4 regions of the Oleidesulfovibrio alaskensis DSM 16109 genome follow, and region 3 is predicted to be linked to each of the others. Evidence: predicted binding sites of a transcription regulator. Region 3 holds the regulator's gene; each other region holds the start of a gene.
What was found. The regulator sigma-54, encoded in region 3, starts transcription at its own class of promoters, with help from an activator protein. The targets are predictions, from matches to a motif close to CTGGCACGGNNNNTGCTT.
Positions count from the first base shown of each region.

Region 1: the regulator sigma-54 is predicted to act here: its motif matches at 1,921-1,938, upstream of H586_RS0107125 (GDP-L-fucose synthase family protein).
Region 2: the regulator sigma-54 is predicted to act here: its motif matches at 1,779-1,796, upstream of H586_RS19820 (THxN family PEP-CTERM protein).
Region 4: the regulator sigma-54 is predicted to act here: its motif matches at 2,338-2,355, upstream of H586_RS0101550 (ammonium transporter).

Region 1 is NZ_AXWQ01000007.1:83,659-87,349, forward strand. Features, by position in the region: gene H586_RS18510 (cytidylyltransferase domain-containing protein) at 1-290, opposite strand, end outside; gene H586_RS19970 (GNAT family N-acetyltransferase) at 277-768, opposite strand; gene H586_RS0107115 (N-acetylneuraminate synthase family protein) at 761-1,627, opposite strand; gene H586_RS0107125 (GDP-L-fucose synthase family protein) at 2,023-3,063, shown strand; gene H586_RS0107130 (glycosyltransferase family 2 protein) at 3,110-3,691, shown strand, end outside.
Region 2 is NZ_AXWQ01000004.1:475,985-479,675, reverse strand. Features, by position in the region: gene H586_RS0102505 (DUF401 family protein) at 1-629, opposite strand, end outside; gene greA (transcription elongation factor GreA) at 961-1,452, shown strand; gene H586_RS19820 (THxN family PEP-CTERM protein) at 1,850-2,638, shown strand; gene H586_RS19815 (THxN family PEP-CTERM protein) at 2,912-3,691, shown strand, end outside.
Region 3 is NZ_AXWQ01000015.1:97,159-100,849, forward strand. Features, by position in the region: gene hpf (ribosome hibernation-promoting factor, HPF/YfiA family) at 1-363, opposite strand, end outside; gene rpoN (RNA polymerase factor sigma-54) at 414-1,838, opposite strand; gene lptB (LPS export ABC transporter ATP-binding protein) at 2,031-2,753, opposite strand; gene H586_RS0110395 (LptA/OstA family protein) at 2,754-3,293, opposite strand; gene lptC (LPS export ABC transporter periplasmic protein LptC) at 3,280-3,691, opposite strand, start outside.
Region 4 is NZ_AXWQ01000004.1:287,364-291,054, forward strand. Features, by position in the region: gene H586_RS0101540 (bifunctional uridylyltransferase/uridylyl-removing protein GlnD) at 1-684, opposite strand, end outside; gene H586_RS0101545 (P-II family nitrogen regulator) at 722-1,060, opposite strand; gene H586_RS0101550 (ammonium transporter) at 1,076-2,281, opposite strand; gene tpx (thiol peroxidase) at 2,597-3,112, shown strand; gene H586_RS0101560 (hypothetical protein) at 3,380-3,691, shown strand, end outside.

The sequences.
Region 1 (3,691 bases), on a different contig from region 3:
CCCAGAACATCGTCTTCCTGCCCCCGCACGAGGTGTACCGCAGGCCAGTGTCTGCGTATGTGCGCGGCCAGCGGATCATCCTGCGGCCGGTTCGATGTGGCCAGCACCACACCGTCCAGCACGGCCTGTTCCGTCGGGCGCCTGCCGCGCAGCAGCGCCGTGAGGTGACAGAGTACATAATCCACCAGCGGACGACCGCACAGAGGCAGCAGCATTTTGCCCTTCAGCCGCGCAGAACCCATGCGGGCCTGAACCACGGCTATGGTCCGGCCTGTCTCAGCGTTTGCCAAGGGCTGCCTCCTGCCGCAGGTCTGCATACATGATGATTTCCCCCGTATCGGGTGTTTCTTCCAGCGTTGCCCAGCCCAGCCGCCGGTAAAAAGGTGCAGCGGTCTCCGTGACAAGGTAGAGGCGGGAATAGCCCAGCCGTGCGGCGTTGCGTTGTGCGGCGCAGACCAGCGCGGTGCCTGCGCCCCTGCCTCTGCAGGCAGGATGCACATACAGGCTGGCCAGCCACGGGGTGAGTTCCGGCCGCGCGGGGCAGTCGCCGGTGCGCAGCACCACACAGCCTGCCGGTGTGCCTGCGGCAAACGCCAGCAGCATCATGGGCAGCGTTGTTCTGCCCGCGTACCGGGCTGTTCTGCCGCGGGCTTCTTCCAGCGTCACACCGGGGGCGGCCCCCCATTGTTCATAAATCCATTGCAGGGCCAGAGGGCCGAAGGCCGGCTCGTCCGCCAGCAGACGGACGGCAAACGGGCTGTCATGCATGTTCCGCCTCCAGACCGGCGCGCACTGCGCGCAGCGGACGCAGACCGTCCTGCGGGTCGGCGCGCCAGTTGCGCTCCTGCTCCTCGCATGGCGCAGGCTCTTTCACACCGTTGCCGTCGGCGCTGAAAGCCTGCCGTATCTGGCTGATGACCGGTGCTATCTGATGGGGCAGCCAGCAGTGGCCGCTGGCGTATTCCGCACCGTCGCCGTCAAGATCAAGATGAAATTCCACAACCTGAGCACCCCAGCGGTGCACGGCGCGGTGAATGACACCGGCATGCACGGTATGGTCGGACCAGCCTGCGGCGCAGCCGAACTGCCTGCGCAGGGTCTCCACCGCCGCAAGATTGCATTGTTCCGGCGGGGCGGGATAGCCGGACGTGCAGTGCAGCAGCGTCATATCACGGCAGCCGGCGGTGCGCAGCACGTCCGCGGCATGGGCCACTTCCTGCAGAGCTGCCATGCCGGTGGAAAGCACAACGGGCTTGCCCGTGCCGGCACAGGCGTGCAGCAGGGCATCCCAGAGCAGTTCGTAGGATGCAATTTTATAAAAATCGACATGAGGTTGCAGTGCATGCACCGCCTGAAGCGAAAAAGGGGTGGCGCTGAATGCCACACCGTGTCTGCGGCAGGACTGCGCCAGCACGGGCAGGTAGTCTTCAGGCAGTTCCCATGCTCTGCGTCCGGTTACCTGCGGCATGGCGGCAAAGACTTCCGGCGCAAACAGATCGTCCAGCCGGAAGAGCTGGAATTTGACCGCATCGCATCCGCAGCCTGCGGCTGTTTCGATAAATGCCAGACAACGGTCCAGATCGCGGTTGTGGTTACTGGAAACTTCTGCAATGAAATACGGCTGCATGTGGTATCTCCGGCTTTGCGGCTGTTGCGCCATACCGTCACCGTGCTGACGGGGGCGTGTGTTTGTGCACGCCGGTGCGGTGCGGCGGCGCGCCGTGCGCGGTGCAGATTCTCTTACCGTGTCTTGGCAAAAAGCAACAGGGGGCATGGCGTCTGTGTACCGCCTGCTTTTGCATCTTGCATGGAACACGCCGTGGTTTATTGTTTTTTGCTGCGTACTGATGCAGGGTTGCGGGGGCTGCGGTATCAGGATGCTGCGGCGGACACACCGGAAGCGGTTTGCCGTGTTTGCTGCTGGACCGGTTTTTGCTTGCCACAGGGGTGCGGCCGACGCAGCCGCGGCGCCGGGTGTGCGGACGTCATTTTTTTGGGCTTTTGTATATGTAAGGGTATGTCATGACCATTGATACGGATGCTTCGATTTTTGTAGCCGGCCACCGGGGACTTGTGGGCAGCGCCATTGTCCGCTGTCTGCAGGGGCACGGTGCACGCAATCTGCTGCTGAAGACTCATGCCGAGCTGGACCTGACCGACCAGCATGCCGTTGCCGGTTTTTTTGCACGTCACCGGCCTCAGGTGGTGTTTCTGGCGGCGGCCAGAGTGGGCGGCATTCTGGCAAACGATACATATCCTGCTGACTTTATACACATCAATCTGGCAATTCAGAACAATGTGCTGCATCAGGCGTATGTGCACGGGGCGCGCAGGCTGCTTTTTCTGGGCAGTTCGTGCATTTACCCGCGGCTTGCTCCGCAGCCGCTGCGCGAAGAAAGCCTGATGACCGGACCGCTGGAGCAGACCAATTCCGCCTATGCCGTGGCCAAAATAGCGGGCATTGAAATGTGCCGCGCCTATAACCGGCAATATGGTACGTCATTTGTGCCTGTCATGCCGACAAACCTTTACGGGCCGGGCGATTCCTTCAGTCTTGAGTCGTCGCATGTGCTGCCTGCGCTGCTGCGCAAATGCCATCTGGCGCGGATGGTCATGCAGGGCGATATGCAGGCCGTGGAACGGGATGAGCAGGTGTTCGGTCCGCTGCCCGCCGACGTGCGGACGCATCTGGGGCTGGACGCTGCGGGGACTGCGCCGCGCATCGCCGTGTGGGGATCGGGCAATGCGCTTCGTGAGTTTCTGCATGTGGATGATCTGGCGGCGGCGTGCGTGCATCTGGTGTTCCGCACGCAGGAAACGGACCTTGTGAACATAGGTACGGGCGAAGACCTTACCATCCGCGAACTGGCGGAACTTGTCCGCAGTGTGGTGGGTGTGGATGCGCCGCTGGTTTTTGATGCTGCAAAACCCGACGGCACACCGCGCAAGGTGCTTGACGTCTCGCGGATGCATTCGCTGGGCTGGCGGCCTTCCATCGGGCTGCGTCAGGGCATTGCACAGGTGTACCGCTGGTATCTTGACCGGCTGGAAAGCGCGGCATGAGGCATGCCGCAGACGGGCTGCCGTGCAGGCCGCAACGGAGAATCCGATGACACAGGAATACGGCGGGCTGAAGCTGTCAGTAATTATTCCCACGCATAACCGCATGGATATCGTGGTGAAAAATTTGCTGTGCCTTGCACGGCAGACGCTGCCGGCGGACAGCTTTGAGGTGCTGGTCTGTGACGATGCATCGACGGACGGCACATGGGAAGCGCTTCAGTCGCTGTCCACCCCGTATGCGCTGCGTCTGTTCCGCCTGCCGCAATGCGGGGGGCCGGGCAGGGCCAGAAATCTGCTTATCCGCGAGGCGCGCGCAGAAGCGTTGGTTATCCTTAACGATGACGCGCTGCTGACACCTGCCGGACTGGCCATGCACGCGGCGGCGCTTGAAATGACCAGAGGCGAGCGCATAGCGGTGCTGGGTCGTTTTTCCTTTCCTGCCGATTACCAGCGCACGCCTTTCGGCTGTCTGCTGGAACATACAGACCTGTCTTTCCGTTTTCCGCTGTTCACACCTGGTAACTTTTACGGTGCCAACGCGTTTTATTCCTGCAACCTTGGCATTTATGCCGAAGCCGTGGCCGAAGCAGGGTATTTTGATGAAGGATACGCCGGTGCCGGTGCCGAA
Region 2 (3,691 bases), on a different contig from region 3:
ACCGTGGCAGGCGGAAGAGAAAGTACCGCCGGTCTCAGCATGAAAAACCATCCTGCGGCCAGCATGATTGCCATGCCCGGCAAACCGAAGGCGCAGATGGTGGTTATGGGAATGCCCGAGAGCGATGCCGCCAGAATGATGCCCGGATACAGCGGCCACCATGTTTCCCATACATGCCGGTACCAGTAGTTGAGCGCAGCCAGCGTGTCTTTTGAAACCTGCATGCGGCTGGCCACGGCACCTATCATGGGGGCCGAAAAAACAGCACCGCCCGGCATGGGCAGCAGTCCTATAAGCATGGGGAAGAAAACCAGCCGCAGGCGCGGGTTTTTCAGATAGCCGGACAGCGCATCCATAAGACGCAGGGTCTGGCCTGATTTTTCCAGAACATCGCTGAGCAGCAGGATAAGCAGCACTATGGCCGCCAGCATGAGGGTCTGCGGGCTGGTCAGCCCCGTGAATACCGTGGGCAGCCACATATCAGGAGCCAGACCGAAAAACAGCCCTACGGCGGCACCGCCGCTGATAATGGAAAGTCCCAGATTCACCCTGAAGCGGATGGCGAGCAGCATGATGATGAAAGCGGCAGCCAGCTTGATAAGCGGCAATAACGAGTCCGGGCCGGTCACGGCGGTTTGCCTCATGTGTGGAAGGTCAGCGGCGCGGCTCCGGGCCGCTGCACGCAGGCGTGTTGCAAAAAGCGACGGTTACGGCTGTGACGTAACATGAATCATATGCCCTGAACAGCCATGAATTGCCTGCGCAAACAGGAAAAACGGTTTACTGTTAGAGGAAATATTTTGCGAACGGGGCTTGACCTCCGGTGAACTCTGTTCTACCCCTCAGGTTGCCAACACCTGTTTCGGACAGTGTCGAACAGCCTCGCGACCCATGGGCCGCGTGGCGTTTTTTCTTATTGTCGTTGGCAAAAAACTATCGAGAAATGTCAAGGAATCAAACATGAGCAGCATCCCGATTTCAGTTGAAGGCTTTGAACTGGTTAAACGAGATCTTGAAAGGCTGAAGCAGGAACGTCCCGCAGTGATTCAGGCCATCAAGGAAGCACGCGAAGAAGGCGACCTGAGCGAAAACGCAGGCTATGATGCCGCCCGTGAGCGTCAGGGCATGCTTGAAGCGCGTATCGGCAACATCGAATCCCGCATGGCCCGCTTCAATGTCATTGATATGAGAACGCTTGGCGGCGAGCGTGTGACCTATGGTGCCACCATAGAGCTGGAAGACCTCGAAACCGGTGAAATGCGGGTGTATACTCTGGTGGGTCCCGACGAGACTGACTATGTGAAAGGCAGCATCTCGGTTCTTTCTCCTGTTGCCAAAGCTGTTCTGGGCAAAGAGGAAGGCGACGAAGTTGTGGTGGACGCCCCGAGAGGAAAAATACATTACGAAATCGTTTCTGTAAGCTTCAACGGCCCTGTCATCACCCTCGAATAGTTTTACAGGCCAGTCTGGATGTGCTCCTGTCGGCGCCACCGGGCGGCCAGTACCTCCGGTGACACCAGACAGCCAAGACAAGCTCTGTAAGCCCCTGCCGTTTTTGCGGCGGGGGCTTTTTGTTTTTGCTGCGGGTACAGGCAGGGCAGTGTCAGGTATTTTTACTGGTGTAATTATAATCGACAGCTGTCTTTATCTTCTCAGTTTGTTATCAGTCTGTAATGTAAGGGCTATTTTATATTATAAGATGTGTCGTTTTTTTTTACATTTTTTTGTTCTTTGCCGATTCCAATGTTAACATGTTGTTTTAATTTTGTATTGTCGATTTGGAACCGCTATTGCTTCTGTTATATCGAAGGCTTGGTAGCGTTAGAGTACAGGGTAACAGGAGTGAATCATGAAAACTGTCTGTCGGATTGCAATGGTGCTTGTTGTGACGCTTATCTTTGTTTCGTCAGCATCGGCCGGGGTGGTAACTTCCTGGCAGTATTCTTATGATGCCGGTTTTGTGGACTGGACATGGGCACAGTCCGGAGACTCCGGCGGGGTGAAGGGACCGGTCAATCTGAACGGCGAGACCGGCTACCATACCCTCTGGTGGGGCTCCAGCCTGCTTCCCTTGTTTCAGTCCCGCATTGAACTCAACGCACCTGTTTCCGGTGTGGTGAACACAGGCGGTGCGCCTGCCGCAGCCATGACCATGACGCACTACAACAGATGGACAACAAGCGCGCTTGTCTCCGGCACGGTGAAAGCCGTACTTGAACTTCAGGCGCTGGAGCCTGTGGCGGGTGAGCCTGCAACGCTTTCCACCGAACTTGATTTCAGCTTTTATGAAAAGTCCATATTTGAAGGAATGAGCCGCGATGTGTTTATTTTGAACAATCCGCAGGTCACCTTTGAAGGTTTTGAGTATGACGGTGAGTGGTACACGCTGGACTTCGGCGGGAGCTTCGGCGTTATTCCGGAATATTACATTCAGCGGATCGGGCTGGATACGGGACTTACATATTATGGATGGGTTACCTCGGAATTTGACAGTACCGTGGTGGACACCAGCTTTTCAATTTCGCATGTGATGCCCCAGCCCGCGCATGCTCCGGAGCCCGCAACAATGGGGCTTATGGGACTGGGTATGCTGGCCATGGGCGGATACGCTCTGTGGCAGCGCCGCAAAAAAAGCTGAGTTGCTGCAAGTGCTGAATCTGCCAAGCGGTCCGCCTGCGGGCCGCTTTTTTTGTGCACAAAATCCGGAATGAGTGTCTGCTCCTGTCGGGGGTGATGTCGGTAGTTATAACTGGTGTCGGATTTATTTACAGTTAAAATACAGTCAATCATGGGTAGGGTTTTGCCTAACATGTTAGATTAGATTGTGTTAGATTGCATGGAACGCTGTTTGCTTAACCAGTGTGCCTCTACCGAGGAAAGAACTCATTACTATTTGTGTAAGGAAGCTGTTATGCACACTCGTATTGTTACAATAACTGGTATTCTTGTTTTCAATCTTCTTTTTGCGGCCGTTGCTTCTGCTGCCGTGGTTACTTCGTGGGGCTACACCTACAACGCCGGTTTTACCGACTGGAAAATGTCCGACCGCTGGACCAGACCTTCTAAGTGGGGAAAAACCTGGATAGATGGCGAGAAGGCCTACAAGAATCTGTACTGGGGCGATAACTGGAACGGCTGGAGCGGAATCTCGCTGGACAGCGGAACCAGCGGTATTGTGCACACCAACGGTGATGCCGCGCATGCCATGTCCATGACGCACAGCAACTCGCCCACTTACGGCGGGTCGCTGGTATCCGGTACCGTCAAGGCCATGCTCGAACTGAGAGCTCTTGATCCGTACCATGGCTCAGAAATAGCGTTGTCCACGGCTCTGGAATTTGCATTTTATGAGACCCCCAATAACGGGCTGCTTACTGATGACGTGTTCATTCTGACCAACCCCGGGGTGACCACCGAAGGCTTCGAATACGGCGGAGAGTGGTACACGCTTGATTTCGGCAGCAGTTACGGTGTCATCCCCGAGTCCTACATCGAAGCTCTGGGGCTGGACACATCCATCACGTACTACGGCTGGCTGACTCCTGAAAATGCAGACACTACGGTGGACACCAGCTTTACCATCACGCATCGGCCGCAACCCACACCTGCGCCGGAGCCTGCAACGCTCGGGCTCATGGGGCTGGGGCTGGTGGCTCTTGGCGTGTATTCCCGTATGAAAAGAAATGTTGCG
Region 3 (3,691 bases):
CTCGCGCACGCCGTCATTGTCTTTGTAATTGAACACATCCATACGCACGCTGTCATCACTGCTGGAACGGCGCCGATCCTTAGTCTTTTCTGCGTGTTTCTTGACCTGTGCTTCCAGCTTATCCAGCACAAGATCAATAGTGGCATACATATCCTCGCTCTGCTCCACTGCAGAGAGATTCAACCCCTCGCCCGTGCATTGTACTTCCGCCTTGTGCCGGAATTTATCAACGCTCAACAGAACCTGTAACTCAAGGTTTTCTGACTTATTCAAAAAGCGTCCGAGCTTTTCAAAACGGCGGTTGGCATACTTTTTCAAGTGATCGGAAGGCTCGAAGTTCTTGAAAGTGAAAGCGATGTTCATAAAAACCTCCAGAGATTCAGTTCAGGCATTTCTGCCGGAAATCCTTTGGCCTAAAATACAGCTTTTCGTTTCGAAGAAGAAGGGATTCCCATAGCTGTACGATACTTCGCCACGGTTCTTCGAGCAATATTGACTTGCAACTTTTCTTTAAGAATTTCTCCGATCTTTTCGTCACTGAGCGGTTCTTTAGGATTTTCTTCAGAAATCAGGTTCTTTATCAGCGCTTTCACACTTTCAGAACCTACCTCTGTTCCGTCATTTAACGCCAGTGCACTGTTAAAGAAATACTTAAGCTCCACAATACCATGGGGGGTAGCCACATACTTATTTGTTGTAATACGGCTGACGGTTGATTCGTGCATTCCTATATCGTCCGCTATATCCTTGAGAATAAGCGGGCGAAGCCGGGATACGCCTTCCTCGAAAAAACCCCTCTGATATTTAATAATGCTCTCAACTACTTTGTACAGGGTTCGCTGCCGTTGATAAAGGCTTTTTATAAGCCACGAGGCGGAGCGCATTTTTTCCTGCACGTAGTCCTTTTCTTTATCAGTGGAGCCCTTGACGCCTTCTTTATAAAATTCACTCAGCTGGAGATGTGGCAGGCCGTCTTCGTTCAGCAGGATGATAAAATCATCCTCGCTTTTATACACGTAGACATCGGGGCTGACATACGCGGGCTGTTCGTTACCGAAACGGGAGCCCGGCATGGGGTCAAGAGTCTGGATAAGGTCAAGATATTCTTTAAGGTCGTCCATTCCCAGACGATATTTTCTGAGAAGAGGCTTGTACCGTCGTTTTTCCAGGTCTTCCAGATGATCGCGGATCAGCTCGACAAGCACAGGGTCGCGGTCGTATCCAAGCACTTCGACCTGAACCAGAAGGCATTCCTGCGGAGTACGCGCCGCTATGCCCACGGGATCAAGCCGCTGCAGCAGGTGCAGCGTTTCTTCCACCTCTGCCGTACCGGCACCGGCCATTTCCGCCACGTTTTCCACCGTCGCCTGCAGATAGCCCGCAGGCGAAAGGTTGCCGATTATGACCTCTGCTATGTCCAGCTGTTTTTCCGTGGCGGAAGACAAGCGCAGCTGCCAGCTGAGATGCCCTTCCAGCGTGGGGCTGGATGAAAAACGAGCCTCAAAGGCGGTCATCTCTTCCGGCACTTCCGCGTCGCGTCCGCCTGCCTGTTTGCCGGTACTGGCAAAATCGCCAAGATAGTTTTCCCAGTCGGCATTCTTTACCAATTCCTGACGGAAAGGGTCGGCTTCTTCTGCTCTCGGGGCTCTCTCTTCAGCCTGAGAGACTGGGCGCTCTTCCTGTGTTTCTTCAAGAAACGGGTTTTCCAGCAGTTCCTGCTGAACGGTTTCAACGAGCTCGACGCGTGAAAGCTGCAACAGTTTGATCGCCTGCTGAAGCTGGGGCGTCATCACAAGCTGCTGAGCGAGTTTAAGCTGCTGTCGTAACTCTAAAGCCATTGTTCAACCGAATCCTTAAGATTATAAAAGCTGAATATATTTTGTTTTTATTGCTCAGGGAATATCAAATCCCTGATGCCGGAGACAGCGGAAACGTATATTCCGTGCTGTTATCCAAAAATCATTCCAAAATGCATTCCATGACTCTTTTCTGCCACATATATCTGTGTGATGCAACCGGAGCCGGGGGACTTACAGGCAGAAGCCCTCTCCCAGATAGACACTGCGGGCCTTGGGATCGGCCACAATGGCTTCCGGAGTGCCTTCCAGAATGACCCTTCCTTCGTAAACGAGATAAGCCCTGTCGCAGATATTCAATGTTTCACGTACATTATGATCAGAGATCAACACCCCGATACCTTTGTCGCGCAGTTTTTTGATGATTTCCTGAATATCATCCACGGCCAGAGGATCAATGCCGGCAAACGGTTCATCAAGCAGGATGAACTTCGGGGCGCGGATGAGGGCCCGGGCGATTTCCAGCCGCCGCCGTTCACCGCCGGACAGGTGCATGGCGTATGAATCGGCGATGTGGGTGATGCCGAACTCTTCAAGCAGTTCCTGCGCTCTTGCCTGCTGAGCTTTTTTGCTCAACCCCACATGTTCCAGAATCATCTGCAGATTCTGAGTGACAGTGAGTTTTTTAAAAACAGAACTTTCCTGAGGCAGATAGCTCAAACCGATACGGGCGCGTTCATGCAGCGGCCAGTCGGATATGCTCAGGTCATCCAGCTGCACCTCGCCGGCATTGGGCTTTACAATGCCTATGAGCATATAAAAGGTCGTGGTCTTGCCCGCGCCGTTGGGGCCCAGCAGGCCGACAATTTCCCCCTGTTTCACATTCAGGGAAACGCCGCAGACCACTTCGCGCGAACCGTATTGCTTGCGCAACCCTGTAGCCTGAATGACCGCCATTTACTTCTTCATCCTTTTGGGGGCGGAAAAAACCGCATTGACGGGCTTACCAGGCGCGCCCAACACTTCACTTCTGTTCTCGTTCACATAAAACCTGATTTCCTGCCCGCCGATACTGTTGCCCTCGTCGCGAAGTACGGGGTCTCCTTCCATCACAAGCAGTCCTTCCGAAACCTTGTAGGTGGCCTTGCGGCATTCTCCCGATTTCGTCAGCTGCTTCATGCGTACGTTACCTTCGGCCACCAGCCTGTTGATCTGGCCGGCGTCAATGGCAGGGCCTTCGGCGTCGTTTTGCTTCGCGGCGGCACTGGCGTTCTTGTCCAGATAGACGGAGATGGAGTCCGCCCACAGTTCAAATTCACCGCGCTGCACGTATACATCCTGTTCAAAAATGATCAGCTGGGCGTTGGCGTCATAAGTCATGGTCTTAGATGTGATGGAGGTGGGAATATCCTCTGCCGCGGTGGCGGGGGCGGCCTGCAAAACCAGACAGGCAAGCAGCACCATAATCATGTGGCCTGTTATGCTAATTCTGTTCATGACGTTTTTCTCCTCGGGCTAAGCCGCTGAAGCCGTCTTCAAGGTACAGAACCATGTCAACGCTTCCGCGGGCTTTAATGACGTTAGTGTCCAGCAGCCACAGCACGTCATGCATGGTACCGTTCATGGCGCCGGTTTCAAACCATACCTTTTCGGGCATGGTCAGTTCACGGGAGCTGCCAAGGTAGGTCAGCAGAGATGTTTTAAGCATTTTGTCTGTCTGCACCAGAACCACATCGTCCCACAGACGCATGGACTGGCTGCTCTGCTTTATTTCGCCCCAGCGCGCTTTAACACTCAGGTTGTCGTTTTGTTTTTCAAGAAAATAGACAATGTCGGGCTGCTTGATGCGTACAGTGTCGCCCTGCTGGTCATAAAACGCTTTTTCAGCTTCCAGC
Region 4 (3,691 bases), on a different contig from region 3:
GCCGATGCCAAACCGGCACATGAGCATCCAGCGGATCAGGTGATAATCCCGCAGTCCGCCAAGCCCCTCCTTCAGGTTGGGCTCCAGCAGCAGTGCTCCGTCGCCATGCGATGCCAGCCGGCGTTCATGCTCCGTGTCCAGCCAGTCCGCAAAAGCTTTACCGCGCCGCGGGAGCACCTTTTCCTCCAGACGCTCCATCATTTCAGCAAATACAGCCTTGCTGCCGGTAACAAAGCGCGCATCAAGCAAAGAGGCCAGTACCTTATGGTCCTTTGCTGCCAGTTTCAGGCAATCTCCCACAGTGCGGAACCCGTGGCCGAGTGCATACCCTGCATCCCACAAAGGCAGAAACAGCGGCTGCGCAAGGTCGATGGCCTGCGGCGGTATGGAGCGGCGACAGAGAATAAGAATATCAATATCTGAGCCGGGGCACAGTTCGCCCCGCCCGTACCCGCCTGTGGCCACCAAAGCCACTTTGCCGCCGGCGGCTCCCGTTGAAGAAAGGCGCGAGACAAAATACCTGTCCAGCAGGGCGCTCAGTTCGCGCTCGTAGCGGGGCAGCCTTCCGTCGGGCGGTCCCCCGAGCTGCGAGTCAAAGACCGCACGTCCGGCCATGAGCACGGCACAGGAATCAGCGGCTTCATATGCGTCATGGCCGGACGGCGTCAGTTTTTCCACAGACATCAACTCTCCACAGGTTGCTTTTCAGGATGCAGACAGATCAGACAGCGCCGGTTCCGGTCTCTCCCGTCCGGATGCGCACCACGTCATCCACGGGAATGATGAATATCTTGCCGTCGCCGACTTTCCCCGTCCGTGCGGCTTTCATTACTGTTTCCACCACACTCTGCACCTGATCGTCTTCCACCACGACCTCAATCTTGGCCTTGGGCATGAAATCAACCTGATACTCCGCACCGCGGTAAACTTCCTTGTGGCCGCGCTGCCTGCCGAAGCCTTTGACCTCGGAAACGGTCATGCCTTTGATATCAAGCTCGGTAAGACTTTCTTTCACCTCATCCAGCTTGAAGGGCCTGATGATGATTTCAACTTTTTTCATACTGAGTCCCTGCCTTTACATCTGGTAGGCGGTTTCGTTGTGTTCACTCACATCAAGACCGGCAAGCTCGGCTTCACCGGAGACCCTGAGTCCCATGACCGCATCGACAGCCTTGAAAAGCAACCAGCTGGCAACATAGCAAAACAGCCATGTAGCCACAACCGAGACAAACTGCACCCAGAGCTGATATGCGTTGCCGTGCAGCAGACCGTCTGCCCCGCCCACGGCGGCATCGGCAAAAATTCCGGTTGCCAGCGCGCCCCACGTGCCCCCAATACCATGAATCCCCACCACATCAAGAGCGTCATCATAACGCAGCTTGTGCTTGAGAAACACACCGCCGTAGCACAGCACTCCGCCGGCCAGCCCGATGAACACCGCTGAAGCCGGTGTGACAAACCCTGCCGCGGGAGTAATGGCAACCAGTCCCGCCACGGCTCCCGAAGCCGCACCAAGAGTGGTTGCTCTGCCGCCATGCAGTTTTTCCACGGCAAGCCAGCCCACCAGAGCCGCAGCCGCGGCAAGATGTGTGGTTACAAATGCATTGGCTGCCGCGCCGTTGGCCGCCAGCGCGCTTCCGGCGTTAAAACCGAACCAGCCGAACCACAGAATACCTGCTCCCAGTACTGTCATGGGCAGATTGTGCGGAATAAATGCCTCGCGCCCATATCCGCGGCGCAGTCCCAGCACATTGGCAGCCGCCAGCGCAGCAGCGGCAGAGCTCATATGCACCACGGCCCCCCCGGCAAAATCAAGCGCACCCAGCCGGGCCATCCATCCGCCGCCCCAAACCCAGTGCGCCATGGGCGCATACACCAGCACAAGCCATAAAACAGAAAACAGCACCATCGCCCCGAAACGGATACGCTCGGCATAGGCACCCGAAATCAGCGCCGGTGTGATAACGGCAAACATGCACTGAAAAACCATGAACAGCAGATGCGGCAGATTATCGACAGGACCCGGTTCCGTGCCTACGTTATGCAGAAAAAGATACTCCAGCCCGCCGATAATGCCCCCGTGGTCACTGCCGAACGCCAGAGAATACCCCACTGCCCACCAGACAAGCGAGGCAATGCCGAGCAACGCCACGCTGTGCATGGTGGTGCTGAGCACATTGCGCGATCTGACAAGCCCCCCGTAAAACAACGCCAGCCCCGGTGTCATAAACATCACCAGAGCCGAACAGACAAGAATGAAAGCGGTATCTGCCGCGTTCATAGACTCCTCCTGAAGTAAAAACAAAAAATTGCAATCCCCTGCCGTTAGCCGGAAGAAAGCAAGCAGCAGGCCAGAAGAAGTTTTTTTCGCAATCATTGCAGGTTACGAAAGCCAGCTCATCCGCGCGGCATGGCAAAAGCACATATTTTATACATATTTGTTATTTTTTACAAATCAATAAACACAATTTTGTTAAAACAACAAAAGATACTTACCGAGGTAAGTTTTTTGTCTGCGCCCATTCCCATAGCAGCACTCGTGTGTTATGAGAGTAGTTCCTAATAATTCAAGACCTCTCTCCAAAGGAGATCCACTATGAACGAACGTACCGGAATCATCACGTTTAAAGGCAACGGCCTCACCCTGCAGGGAACCCCTGTGGAAAAAGGCGGCAAAGCCCCCGACTTTACAGTGCTTGCCAATGATCTTTCGCCCCGCACACTGGCATACTATAAAGGAAAGGTACTTATCCTCAGTTCGGTGCCTTCGCTCGACACCCCCGTATGCGATGTGGAAACCCGCAGGTTCAATCAGGAGGCAGCCAACCTCGGCGATGACGTGAAGGTGCTGACGGTGAGCGCCGACCTGCCCTTTGCGCAGGCCCGCTGGTGCGGCGCCGCCGGCATTGATGCCGTGGAAACGCTTTCCGACCACAAAGATCTTGCTTTCGGTAATGCATACGGCGTGGTCATAAAAGAACTGCGCCTGCTGGCAAGAGCAGTTTTCGTCGTCAACCGCGATGGCGTCATCACCTATCAGCAGATAGTGCCTGAAGTCACTTCGGAACCCGACTACGAAGCTGCCATTGCAGCCGCCAAAGCGGCATTGTAACCGGACCATGAAGGGCGGCCTGCAGGCCGCCCTTTTTTTTCAATACGTCCACACCTGACATTTGTCGCCTCAGAACCCATGCCACCACGGTATGCCCCGCAAGCATCTCGCCCTGCAGCCGCATGAAAACAGCATCCGGCCCCTCTGACTGAAAAAACGCCGCCGCCCGCAGCACGGCCGCGCAGCGCGTCCTTCTGTCACACTTGCCCGCCGCCCTCTCCTGCGCTAGGTTGCGGACTGCACATAGTCAGCCCAAAGGAGCCGCCCGTGACCACGGAACATATACGAACGCATATCATTACCACGGTGCTCAGCCGTCTTGACCGCGACCACAGCAGCCGTCAGGAAGCGCTGGAAGAATTCATGAGCGTAACCCTGCCCGCAGTGGATCAGCGTGCGGCACGGCAGGTATCGGGGCTGGTGCCCACCATTCCCGACACTATTTATGAAAAATGGGCCGCCATGTTTGCAGACCGCCTGCTGGAAACAGTTGAAGAAAAACAGCTCCAGATGCTGTGTGACGGCAAAAAAGACAATGAGGCCACCCTGTGCCTTGTCTATCTGATGTTTATGGAATCG